Regions from separate parts of the Ruminiclostridium josui JCM 17888 genome, predicted to be linked through region 1. Evidence: predicted binding sites of a transcription regulator. Region 1 holds the regulator's gene; the other holds the start of a gene.
The links. Region 1 encodes LexA, which represses DNA repair genes until DNA is damaged. Its sites were predicted from a motif close to CNAACANNTGTTNG; they were not measured.
Positions count from the first base shown of each region.

Region 2: a site for LexA is predicted at 1,053-1,066, ahead of uvrA (excinuclease ABC subunit UvrA). Genes of this name have one in related genera too.

Region 1 is NZ_JAGE01000002.1:299,155-306,007, forward strand. It holds gene miaA (tRNA (adenosine(37)-N6)-dimethylallyltransferase MiaA) at 1-753, shown strand, start outside; gene hfq (RNA chaperone Hfq) at 904-1,146, shown strand; gene lexA (transcriptional repressor LexA) at 1,241-1,888, opposite strand; gene yneA (cell division suppressor protein YneA) at 2,095-2,385, shown strand; gene K412_RS0117995 (proton-conducting transporter transmembrane domain-containing protein) at 2,511-4,577, shown strand; gene K412_RS0118000 (respiratory chain complex I subunit 1 family protein) at 4,647-5,552, shown strand; gene K412_RS0118005 (hydrogenase) at 5,578-6,240, shown strand; gene K412_RS0118010 (hydrogenase 4 subunit F) at 6,265-6,853, shown strand, end outside.
Region 2 is NZ_JAGE01000001.1:288,062-294,914, reverse strand. It holds partial or broken gene K412_RS0101415 (sporulation stage IV protein A) at 1-123, shown strand, start outside; gene thiT (energy-coupled thiamine transporter ThiT) at 224-757, opposite strand; TPP riboswitch at 854-964, opposite strand; gene uvrA (excinuclease ABC subunit UvrA) at 1,171-4,002, shown strand; gene K412_RS0101400 (DUF47 domain-containing protein) at 4,271-4,894, shown strand; gene K412_RS0101395 (inorganic phosphate transporter) at 4,887-5,885, shown strand; gene K412_RS0101390 (ATP-dependent Clp protease ATP-binding subunit) at 6,204-6,853, shown strand, end outside.

The DNA of each region.
Region 1 (6,853 bases):
CATTACCTTATTGATGAAGTATTTCCCAATGAAGACTTTAATGTTGTAAGGTTCAAGGATTTGGCTGAAAAATATATAGATACCATTATTGAAAAAGGTAAACAGCCAATTGTAGCAGGGGGCACAGGACTTTATATCAGTTCTTTGATAAACAATATCAATTTTAGTGAAAGTGAAAGCGACTGGGAACTCCGAGAAACTTTAAAAAAAGAAGCAGAGGAATTAGGGCCTGAGTTTCTCCATAAAAAGCTACAGGAAGTTGACCCGGATTCAGCTCTAAATATTCATCCTAATAATATAAAAAGAGTAATAAGAGCATTGGAAGTATATTATCAGACACAAAAACCAATATCTTATCATAATAAGGTATCAAGGAGTATACCGCCCAGATACCAATTTGTTCTTGTTGGTTTAAATATGGACAGGCAGGTTTTATATGAACGAATAAATAAGAGAGTGGACATTATGATACAAAATGGCCTTGTAGATGAAGTAAAACAGCTTGTAGACCTTGGTTATGCTGATAGTATAATTTCTATGCAGGGTATCGGATATAAAGAGATACTTGAATTTTTGAAAAATAATATAACACTTGAACAGGCAATCGAAAATATAAAACAGGGAACCAGAAGATATGCTAAAAGACAAATTACATGGTTTAAGAGAATTAATGGAATTAAGTGGTTTATTATAGATGATTCTGGAAATAATATAAATGTAATAAATGAGGTTTATGAATACGTAAATGGCTAAAAACCTTGGTAAAACTATATTCTTGTTGCATGAAATGGTATTATCTAGTAAAATAATAAAGAGTGGTTTTAGTATATCAAAATTAAGTTAAGCCCGATTTTGTGGGGATAGCTTATGGATAAATATATATATAACAAAGGAGTGAATACTTTGGTAAAGAATACTATCAATTTGCAGGACATTTTCTTGAATCAAGTAAGAAAGGAACACATTGCTGTTACTATCTATCTTACAAATGGGTTTCAATTAAAGGGGATGGTCAAGGGATTTGATAATTTCACTGTGGTTCTTGACAGTGACGGAAAACAGCAGTTGGTATACAAGCATGCGATTTCTACCATAAGTCCAATGAAATCGGTGAATCTTATTTTTAATGAGCAGGGAAAAGAATAATACTACATATTTATATATATGTAAATAATAAAACGCAAGAGGAGCATAAAAATTGTCCTTTTGCGTTTTTTATTTAATATGTAAGGTGTTAGAACTACATACGCCTAAATACACCAATTACTTTTCCTAGAATTGATAAATTATCTTTTACAATGATTGGTTCCATACTGCTGTTCTGTGGCTGAAGCCTAACATGGTCTTTTTCACGATAAAAGGTTTTACATGTAGCCTCATCACCAATCAAGGCTACAACAATATCGCCATTATTGGCAGAAGACTGCTGTCTTACCAGTACAAAGTCCTTGTCAAGTATTCCTGCTTCTACCATACTATCACCTTGAATTCTGAGCATAAATGCATCGCTGTTTTGTACGAAATCTACAGGAAGAGGAAATGTATCAGTAATGTTTTCAACGGCGAGAATAGGCTGGCCTGCTGTAACTTTTCCCACAACTGGAACATCCACCATTTCACGGGTTGTATAATACCCATCTTTATTAGTACGGCTTTCCTTAACCTGGTTTGTTTTATTTAAAATTTTGATTGCTCTCGGTTTAGTAGGATCCTTTTGAAGAAGTCCGCTATCAATAAGTTTTTGAAGGTAGGAATGTACAGTAGAAGTAGACTTAAAACCTACCGCTGAACATATTTCCCTTACAGAAGGCGGGTAACCGTTTTCATGAACACATTTATAAACATAATCAAGAATTTCCTGTTGCTTGTTAGAATTCTTCTTTGCCATAAAGACCTCCTTGAGCATATGCTCATAATTTTATGTAATAAAAGTCTTAACCCCCAAAAAGCAGTTATTACTGCTATAGTATAACACATACAAAACAGGAAATCAAACTAATGTTCGGATGTTTTTCCAAAACCTATTGACAAAAGAACACATGTTCCTTAAAATATAAGTATAAAGAACGTATGTTTGTTGCAAGGAGGGTTAATATGACTAGAAAAAAATATGTTTTAAAAAATAAAAAGAGATTTTTAAGTTTTTTGTTTTTTATTCTATTTATAACTTTTACCCTGGTTTATACAGTTACAGTGGCAGGTTTTTCTGATAAGCAGTACATTACGGTTACAGTAGGAAAAGGGGATTCCTTATGGTCTATAGCTTCGAAGTACGGTGGAAAAACTGATATAAGAAAGAAGATATATTTAATAAAAAAGATAAATAATATGGATTCAAGTGATTTAAGAGAGAACGTATCTCTATTGGTACCCGTCGACAAATAAATATAAATCATATCATTTACTAACAAAGACTCGTGCTTATTTGACATTTAAAATTCATGGTAGTATTATATAACCTGTATTTATTTAAGTCTTACAATAAGGAGTTCTTTGGAGGTTTTTGACTCATGATGTCAAATCAAATAGCAGTTTTCTTTATAGTATGTGTAATCTTGTATGTAATCGGAGCATTGACATCTCTAGCTTCATTTGCAAGTCCAAAGTGGTCAAACAGATTGTCAAATACCTTTGCACTTTTAGCAAGCAGCTTACTTACATTCTTAATGATTTACAAATTGGTATATTCCAGAGACATATCAATAAATTTAAATTTTAATACCAATATTCCTTTTTTCACTGTAAAGTTTAATATTGATAATCTATCAGCTTTTTTTATATTGATTATTTCAATAGTAGCAATTATTGTTTCGTTATTCTCATATACATATATGTCCCACTATATTTCAAAAAAAAATATATCTATTTTCGGTTGTTTGTACAACTTGTTTATTGTCTCAATGGTTCTTTTGGTTTCAAGCAGCAACCTGCTGCTTTTCTTAGTTTTTTGGGAACTGATGTCTCTTATTTCTTTTTTTCTCGTTATATTCGAGCATGGAAAAGAGGAGGTTCAGAAAGCCGGCAGAATATACATTATAATGACTTATACTGGAACTGCTTGCATTACAGCAGCTTTTGTTTTGATTGCAGCCTATACAGGTAGTTTTAATTTTACATCAATTAATTTGCAATCCATACCTCAAGGCGCAGCTAATTTTATTTTTATCCTTCTGCTAATTGGATTAGGAACCAAAGCAGGTATTATACCTGTTCATATCTGGTTGCCATATGCTCATCCGGTAGCTCCTAGCAATATATCAGCCTTAATGTCGGGTGTTATGATAAAGATGGCTGTTTATGGTCTCATAAGATTTATTTTTAATGTTCTTCCTGCTGGTGATTTGTGGTGGGGAGTACTTGTCCTTTGCATAGGTATTGTTTCAGCATTAATTGGAATTGCTTATTCCATCGCCTCTACTACAAACATTAAAAGGCTATTGGCATATTCCAGCATAGAAAATATAGGGATTATTTTAGCAGCCCTTGGAATAATGCTTATTGCAAGAGCATCAAACAACCTGTTTCTTCTTTCGCTGTCCTTAACGGCAGTACTCCTGCATACCTTAAATCACGCGGTTTTTAAATCACTACTTTTCATGGGTGCAGGTGCAATTCAATATTCAGCACATACCAAGAATATGGAGAAACTGGGGGGGTTAATAAAAAAAATGCCTTTAGCCTCAGTGTTTATTTTCATAGGTTGTCTTTCTATTTCTGCAGTACCGCCTTTTAACGGATTTATAAGCGAATATATGATTTTTAGGACTATTATTAGCAGTATCAGCTATTTTGCACCATTACAAAGCTTCCTTCTGGTTGTAATCTTAATGGTAGCTGCAGCTGCACTTGCTTTAACCGGAGCTTTGGTTGCATTCTGTTTTGTTAAATTCTTCGGTATTTGCTTTTTGGGAATGACAAGAAGTAAAGAAGCAGAGAATGCCAAGGAGCCGGGTAAGCCTATGATTATGGCACTTGCGTCAGCTGCAGTGCTTTGTCTGTTGCTTGGTATTTTCCCAAATTATGCTATAAAACTTATAGATAGCGTTGGCAGTCAATTGATTTATATAAAGCTGTTAACAACAAACTGGTCGCTACTACCATCAGAATATTATCCTGCGAATAACAGTAGATTAAGCATACCTTCGGGACTTATTGCTCTTCTGCTGGTAGTGTTGGGAGCTATAGTATTGTTAGTAGTAATGGCACTGAGAAAAAGAACTTTTGTCCAACGATATAATACATGGGATTGCGGGTATACAAAGCTAAACTCAAAAATGCAGTATTCTGCAACCGGATTTTCTAAATCTTTGAGAATTATATTCAGAGGATTATTTAAACCTGTAAGAGACTTAGAAATAACAGAAGGAATTGCACCTTATCATATTAAAGCTGGTAGATATACAACATCTACGGTAAAATTTTTTGAAAAATATTTATACCAACCTTTTGTTAAAAGTATAATTTATTTTTCAAGGAAAATCCGTTTTACCATTCAGACAGGGAGTATACATGCATATTTAATGTATTTCTTTGGGATTATGGTGCTTATGCTTTTATATTATTCATTTACAGCATAATTAAAAATTTTATCTACAATAAAAAGGATTGTTAATATGTTTGTGTCAATGTTGAAGTTTATTTTTCAAATGTTTTTTATACTTTTAATATCTCCGCTATTTACCGGGGTAATAAGGAAAATCAAATCAAAAATACAGCATAAAATAGGTGCTTCGGTTTTTCAACCCTATTATGATTTGATAAAGCTATTAAAAAAAGATTTGGTGGTATCAAATACCTCATCTTGGATTTATAATGTGGCACCATATGTTTATTTTATAACTTCCCTTGCAGCAGCTATGTGTTTGCCTGTAGTATATCAATTGAGGGGGTTTTCCTTGTATACTGACCTTCTGGTAATAGTTTATTTTTTTGTGGCCGGACGTATTTTTATGGCTCTGGCAGGACTGGACACTGGAAGTACATTTGGAGGGATGGGAAGCAGCAGAGAATTACTGATTTCAGCTTTGGTTGAACCTGCGCTTTTTCTTATTATTATAACAGTAGGTGCAAATCCCGAGATTGCTTCAACAAGCGTTTTTTCAATATACGATTATGTAGTAGAAAACAGCTCTAATACTTTTTCAACTATAAATATATTGCTGTTTGCAGCCATGTTGATGGTAATGATTGCGGAGTCATCCAGAATTCCGGTTGATGATCCGTCAACACATCTTGAGCTTACCATGGTCCACGAAGCAATGACTTTGGAATACTCGGGAAGACATCTTGCTTTCATTGAAATGGGTACATATATAAAGCAATTGGTATTTATGACTTTTATGGCCAATATATTAATTCCCCTTGGATTAAACGCGGAAAGTTTAATAGTTGGACTTGGCATATATCTGTTAAAAATAGTAGTAATTACTATTTTAGTTGGTGTTATTGAGATTAATACAGTCAAATTCAGGCTTTTCAGTCTTCCAAACTATGCTGTAATTGCTCTCATTATTGCTGTTTTAGGTTTTTTAACCCGCTTTGTTTTGAGGTAAAACAATATGGTATGGAGGTAAATAAATGTACAATAATGCTTTAAACCTTTTGGCAATTCTAATATTGATTTCATCTTTTAGACTAGTGGCCAATAAACGTCAAAATGGTTATATTACAACTTTCAGACTTCAGTCACTTTTACTAGCTTTGATTTCACTAATTATTTCAGTTAAAAGCATGGTTGAAACAAAAAAGTTTGATGAGGTTATTATTATATTTGTTCTTATAGTAGTATTTAAAGTAATAGTGATTCCAATGGCTCTGAGAAAAACCTCCGACAAGGTGGAATACAAGGTAGAAAAAGATTTTTTTATAAATATACCTATTTCAATGCTTTTATGTTGCGGATTGGTTGTTCTTTGTTGGTACGTTGTTCATCATGTAGAAGGTATTACAAATCCTACAACTGAAAATTATCTTGTTTATTCGTTATCAGTTGTTATGATTGGATTATTCTTTATGATAAGCAGAAAAAAGGCATTGGGACAGATTATCGGATTTCTTGTAATAGAGAATGGTTTGTTTTTGGCAGCCATGATGACGACTGATGGAATGCCGATGATTGTTGAGCTTGGTCTTTTCTTTGACTTATTAACTGCATTTTTAATTATGGGTATATTTGTTTTTAAGATTAATAGTACATTTGATTCAATAGATGTAAATAAGTTAAAGCATTTAAAAGGTTAAATTATTGAGTTTCAGGGAGGAAATATGATTCCGGCATTGATTGTTATACCGATACTGGCAGGTGGGCTGGTATGGATTAGTAAAAATAAATTATTTATACATACCATAAATTTAATTGGAGCAGCAGGATTACTCATAATATCAATTCTGTCACTTATTGATATTAATAATAATAAGGTGATAACAAGCTCTGGTTTATTCAAAAATCTTTTTTATATGGATTCACTAAGCGGTTATATATTGTTTATAACCGCATTGGCATTCTTTTTAGTTTCTCTCTACTCAATAAGTTATTTTGGACAGGAATTAAAAGAAAAGGTTATTACAATTAGTAAGCTAAAGTTATATTATTCATTATCCAATGCATTTGTATTATCAATGATTCTGGCTTTAACTACTCGTAATATGGGAGTTATGTGGATTTCAATTGAAGCTACCACTTTGGCTTCTGCGTTTTTGGTTGGTTTTTATAACAACAAACGCGCAATTGAAGCTGCTTGGAAGTACCTTATTATTTGCTCTGTTGGTATTGCGTTTGCGTTGCTTGGAATCATTCTCCTGTTTTACTCGTCAACTGTCAAATTGGGAGGAGCAAGAATTTCGGGACTTGATT
Region 2 (6,853 bases), on a different contig from region 1:
GTAAATGAAGGCTTGCAGAACAAGCTTTTTAGAATGCCGGAGGATGCACAGCTCAAACTTCAGGAAACCTTGCAGAAAATAATAAATGAGGGCAGTGGCGGATTAATATGCATTATACTGTAGCTGTAGCTCACATTAAACATAAATAAAACATAAATAGCAAAAAAGATGATTCGGTAAAAAGGATCATCTTTTTTGCTATAGTATCAATTATTCAAACAGGCTAAAGGCTGCTCTGCCTGTTAATATATTTTCCTAATGGTTTATAAAGAGCACACAAAATAACAGATGTTATTATAAATTCAGGAACCATGTACTGAGCGTTATAAATAATAGAATAAAGGTAGATGTTCATTCCCTCAGGAGCATATGTATACCATAGAATAATACCGGAAAGAAAGTGAAATGCAAATCTGCCAATCATTGCCAAAGCAGTACTTGAAATTATGGCAAACAAATTTTTTTTAAATATTCCGGCAAGACCAAGGCAGCCATAAGCAAAAATATAGTCAAGAAATATACCAAGTGGATGATATGAAAATTTAGTTCCAAGAGCAAACTGCAGAAAACCGTAAACAAGACCTACAATAATACCTCGTTTTGTACCCCAACGAATTGCAAAAATAATTATAGGTACCATACTTCCCAGTGTTACAGAGCCACCATAGGGCATTTCATATTTAATAAAACTCAGAATCTGTGCAAGAGCAATTAAAACTCCTGCCTCCACCAATATTCGGTTAGACATTGTTTTCATAAATATATAATTCCTTCCTCAGTGTAATATGTTTTAGAACTCCTTATGCTTAAAAGATTAGCAAATAAAAAATGCCATACCTGATTGAAAACGCAGAGTATGACAAAACAAAATTCCTACGCTGGCATTACCCAGATCAGGTACATGGGTTTTAAGTAAAACATACTTATCTCAGCCGGATTATTTTCCAGCTCCCCTTTAATATTCAATTTTGACCAAAGAAATTATAACAGATAGTTAAAAAAGTAGCAACATAAAAATTCGGCTTATTATTATGAAAAATATTGACAAATATCGAACAAATGTTTGCATTTATTTTGGGATTTGATATAATAGTAAAAGCGGTATAATTCATTAAGGATATAATTAACCATAAAGTTAAAATATAACATTTGTAGAAAAAGGTGTATTGTATGATTAGAGATAATATTTTTATAAAAGGTGCACGTGAGCATAACCTAAAAAATGTTGATGTTGAAATACCAAGAGATAAATTTGTTGTCATAACCGGATTAAGCGGTTCAGGTAAGTCTTCTCTTGCTTTTGATACTATTTATGCTGAAGGCCAGAGAAGGTATGTTGAATCATTATCATCCTACGCAAGGCAGTTCCTAGGTCAGATGGACAAGCCAGATGTAGACTATATAGACGGGTTGTCTCCGGCAATATCAATTGACCAAAAGACAACCAGCAGAAACCCAAGATCTACTGTAGGAACAGTAACGGAAATTCACGATTACCTTAGACTTTTGTACTCAAGGATAGGAATTCCCCATTGTCCCAAGTGTGGCAAGGAGATTTCTCAGCAAACTGTTGACCAGATGGTAGATCAGATAATATTTTTTGAAGAAGGAACCAGAATACAGTTGCTTGCTCCTGTTGTAAGAGGTAGAAAAGGAGAATACCATAAGCTTATAGAGGATGCTAAAAAAGATGGTTTCGTGAGATTGCGTGTGGACGGGGAAATAGTAGACATAAATGATGAGATTAAATTAGATAAAAACAAAAAACATAATATTGAGATAGTTGTTGACAGACTTGTAGTCCGTGGTGATATTCGGAAAAGACTTACTGATTCATTGGAAACAGTACTTCGCTTAAGCGGGGGGATAGTAATTGTTGATGTAGTGGGGAAAGAAGATATACTGTTTAGCCAGAACTTTGCATGCAGCGATTGTGGAATTAGCATAGAAGAACTTGTACCAAGGATGTTTTCCTTCAACAATCCTTTTGGAGCATGCCAGACATGTACCGGCTTGGGAACTCTTCTGAAGGTAGACCCTGATCTTGTTATACCTGACAGATCCTTGTCACTTACAAATGGTGCAATTAATGTCACAGGCTGGAATATCGAGAGCGAGGATGCATATGCTAGGATGTTGTTCAACGCATTGGCGAAGCATTATAATTTTGATTTGGACACTCCGTTTAATAAGCTTCCAGGGAAAGTAGTAGATATAGTACTTTACGGGACAAAAGGCGAAAAAATAAAAGTAGATTACGAAAGAGAATACGGCAAAGGATCTTATATGGCTGAATTCGAAGGAATTATCAATTCTATTGAACGCCGTTACCACGAAACCCAGTCAGAAGGCATGAAACAGTATTATGAGCAGTTCATGAGCCATAATCTGTGTCCGGATTGTAAAGGTGCCAGATTAAAACCTGAAAGTCTTGCGGTTACAGTAGGAGGTAAAAATATACACGAAGTATCTTCCATGGCTGTAGCAGATATAAAAGATTTTTTTGACAATCTCGAGCTTAGTGAAAGAGATAAGATGGTAGCAAGCCAGATTTTAAAAGAGATTGAGGCAAGAATAGGCTTTCTTGTTGATGTTGGTCTAGACTATCTTACACTTTCAAGACCGGCTGGTACTTTATCCGGAGGTGAAGCACAGAGAATAAGGTTAGCCACTCAGATAGGCTCTGGCTTAATGGGAGTGCTTTATATTTTGGATGAGCCAAGTATCGGATTGCACCAAAGAGATAATGAAAAGCTTCTTAAAACCTTAGAGCGGCTTAGGAACCTTGGAAATACACTTATTGTTGTAGAACATGACGAAGATACCATGTATGCAGCAGATCATATCATTGACATGGGCCCCGGAGCTGGAATCCACGGCGGACATGTTGTTGCAGAGGGAAAACTGGAGGATATACTGAAATGTGAGGATTCCCTGACAGGACAATATTTAAGCGGACGTAAAAAAATAGAAGTTCCACAGGTTAGAAGAAAGCCAAATGGGAAATGGCTTGAAATTGTAGGTGCAAAGCAGAACAATTTAAAAAACATTAATGTAAAAATTCCACTTGGAGTGTTGACTTCTGTTACAGGTGTTTCTGGTTCAGGAAAAAGCACATTGATAAATGAGATTTTGTATAACAGCCTTGCCAGTCAGTTATACAGAGCTAAAACCAGACCGGGTAATCATGGAAAAATAAAAGGTATAAAAAATATTGATAAGGTTATAAATATTGACCAATCACCAATTGGAAGAACTCCAAGGTCAAATCCGGCAACCTATACAGGGGTATTCGATCTTATAAGGGAGGTATATGCTTCCACCAATGAAGCAAAAATGAAGGGATATAAAACTGGAAGATTCAGCTTTAATATAAAAGGTGGCAGGTGTGAAGCCTGCAGTGGAGATGGAATTATAAAGATTGAGATGCATTTTCTTCCTGATGTATATGTACCATGTGAGGTTTGTAAGGGGAAAAGGTATAACAGGGAGACACTTGAGGTTAAGTACAAAGGTAAAAGCATATCAGATGTACTTAATATGACAATAGAAGATGCCCTGGAATTTTTTAAGAATATTCCAAAAATACAGAGAAAATTGCAGACATTATATGATGTAGGATTGGGGTATGTGAAGGTTGGTCAACCTTCTACAACTTTGTCAGGAGGCGAAGCTCAGAGAGTAAAGCTTGCTACTGAGTTATCCAAGAGAAGTACGGGAAATACACTGTATATTTTGGACGAACCTACAACCGGTCTTCATGTAGCTGATGTCCACAGGTTGATAGATATCCTTCAAAGATTGGTAGATGCAGGTAATTCTATAGTAGTTATTGAACACAATCTTGATGTTATAAAAACTTCTGACTATATAATTGATCTTGGGCCTGAGGGCGGCGACAAAGGAGGTACCATTATTGCGCAGGGTACCCCCGAAGAAGTTGCAAAAGTAAAAGAATCATATACAGGACAATACCTTAGCAAAATTTTAGATAGTAAGTAATTTGAATTTACCTAAATATTTTCAAGGGCAAGTACTTTGACGCACTTGTCTTTGGAAATATTTTTTTATTATTACCCAAAAGAGAAGGCTTGTTTATAAAAAATAATATAATAAAAATATATAAATAAAAATTACATTATATATACAACTGTAGTAAATACTAAGAAGGTTTGTTAATTCTATGTTAACTTTGTTGTAAATAATTTTGCATTGCTATATAATTAAATAGTAAATATGTTATATTTTGTCGAAAGAAGGTAGTTTATAAATGTTTAGAATTACACCTAAGGAAGAGAAATTTTTTGACTATTTTATTGAGACATGTGAGATTATCTGCAAAGCAGCATCACTTCTTGAGGATTTAGCTACAAACTATGTTAATGTAAATGAAAAGATCTCAACTATTGAAGGTACTGAGCATGCATGCGATAGTAATGTCCATAAAATTTTAAATGAGCTTAACCAATCTTTTATTACCCCCATTGATCGTGAAGATATTTTTACAATAGCAAAAGAACTGGATAACATTACAGATGACATTGAAACTGCTGCACACAGATTTAGCATGTATAATGTCAAGACAGTAAAACCTGAAGCTGTTACCATGACAAAATTGATTGTCAGAGCAACAAGCGAGCTGAAAAATGTAATGATTGAAATGAAAAATATGAAGAAGAGTAAACAACTCCAGAATAAAATAATTGAAGTAAACAATGTTGAAGATGAAGCAGATACTATTTTTAGAGATGCAATGGCAAATCTGTTTATAACTGAGCATGATGCAGTAGAAGTTATAAAGTGGAAAGAAATATTTGAACTTCTTGAAAATACAATAGATGCTTGCGAAGATGTTGCGAATATAGTAGAAGGGGTTGTTATGAAAAATGCTTAGTGTTTCATTAGTCGTAGTTGTTGTACTGGCACTAGGATTTGATTTTATTAACGGATTCCACGATACCGCAAATTCTATCGCTACTTCAGTTTCAACAAGAGTTTTATCTCCTCGTACAGCAATATTGATGTCTGCAGTACTTAATTTTGTAGGTGCATTAATGAGCAGTAAGGTAGCACATACTATCACCAATGGTTTGGTTGATGGTAGCATGATTAAAGTGCAATATGTAATTATAGCAACTTTAATAGCTTCAATAATATGGGATTTAATTACATGGTATTTTGGTATACCCAGTAGTTCATCACATGCGTTGATAGGTGCTCTTGTAGGATCATCAATAGCGTATTCAGGCGGGTTAAGTATAGTAAAATGGCAAGGAGTACTGGACAAGGTTGTTATACCTTTAGTAACATCTCCGATAATAGGTTTTGTAATAGGCTTTGTATTTATGTCGTTTCTATACAAGATACTCCGTCCTTTTTCTCAAAGATTTGTAAACAAATGGTTCTCTAAATTGCAAATACTTTCAGCAGCATTTATGGCATATTCTCACGGAAATAATGATGCTCAGAAGTCTATGGGAATAATAACACTGGCATTGGTAGGTGCAAATTTAAATAATGGCCATACAGAAGTTCAACCTTGGGTTATGCTTGCATGTGCTATTTCAATGGCACTTGGTACATCAATAGGCGGTTGGAAAATTATTAAGACAATAGGTGTTAATATGATAAGGCTTCAGCCAATTGGCGGTTTTGCAGCCGAAACTGGTGCAGCAATCGTTATTGAAACAATGACTCATTTTGGAGCACCTGTAAGTACAACACATGTTATATCAACATCAATAATGGGTGTTGGAGCTTCTAAAAGATTATCTGCTGTAAAATGGGCACTAGCAAGAAATATAGTATATGCTTGGATATTTACAATCCCTGTGTCAGCAATAATCGGAGCATTTATAACAACTATATTTAAATTCTTTGCATAATAAATTGTTAAAAAATGTACTTATTTCTAAATAGAAATGGTTATAATTATAGCATCAATAAACCTGAATTATTGTCGTATAGATTAGATATAAGGACTATAATTCAGGTTTTTTCGTCATCTAAACTACGGACTATATAATGCAAAAATTAAAAAATAAAGCAAATCGGTTAGACCTCAAAAAATACTTGTGTTATACTAGTAAAAAACTAGTATAGATTAAAAAAGCAGTATAATAATAAAATATTGGACATTTATGGAAATAATATAGTATATAAATTAGAGGGAATATACTGGAATTATAAGAAGAGGTGATTAAATGATAAAATGTTCCATTTGTAATAAAAATATTGCAGTAGTGTTTGTAACAAAAATTATAGACGGGAAGCAGATTCAGGAAGGCTTGTGTGTTAGTTGTGCAAAAAAGCAGAATTTACAGCCCATAGATCAATTGCTGTCACAAACCGGTATGACAGAATATGAGCTTGATAATATAAGTAAACAAGTAGGAGATATGCTTGAAGAGATGGATGGATCTGAAATAATGGAAGCAATGCAGGTAGACCCTGAAAACATTAATCAGGCAAATCCCTTTTTTAGTATATTGAATAAGGCATTTCCAAAGGCAAATGACGTTGAAGAAAGTAATTCAAAGAGCTTCCACCCAATGGGTCAGGATAAAGATGGGGATGATAAAGATAAAAATTCTACTAAAACAAAGGCTCAGGATAAAAAGGCTGGTAAAAAGAAGAAATATCTTGAGATGTATGGAACAAATCTTATAGACAAGGCTAAAGAAGGAAGCATAGATAAGATTATAGGTAGAAGTCGTGAAATTGAAAGAGTTATTCAGATATTGAACAGAAGAACTAAAAATAATCCTGTTTTAATAGGAGAACCCGGTGTAGGTAAAACTGCTATTGCAGAAGGACTAGCAATAAGAATTGCTGAAAAAACAGTTCCTGTAAA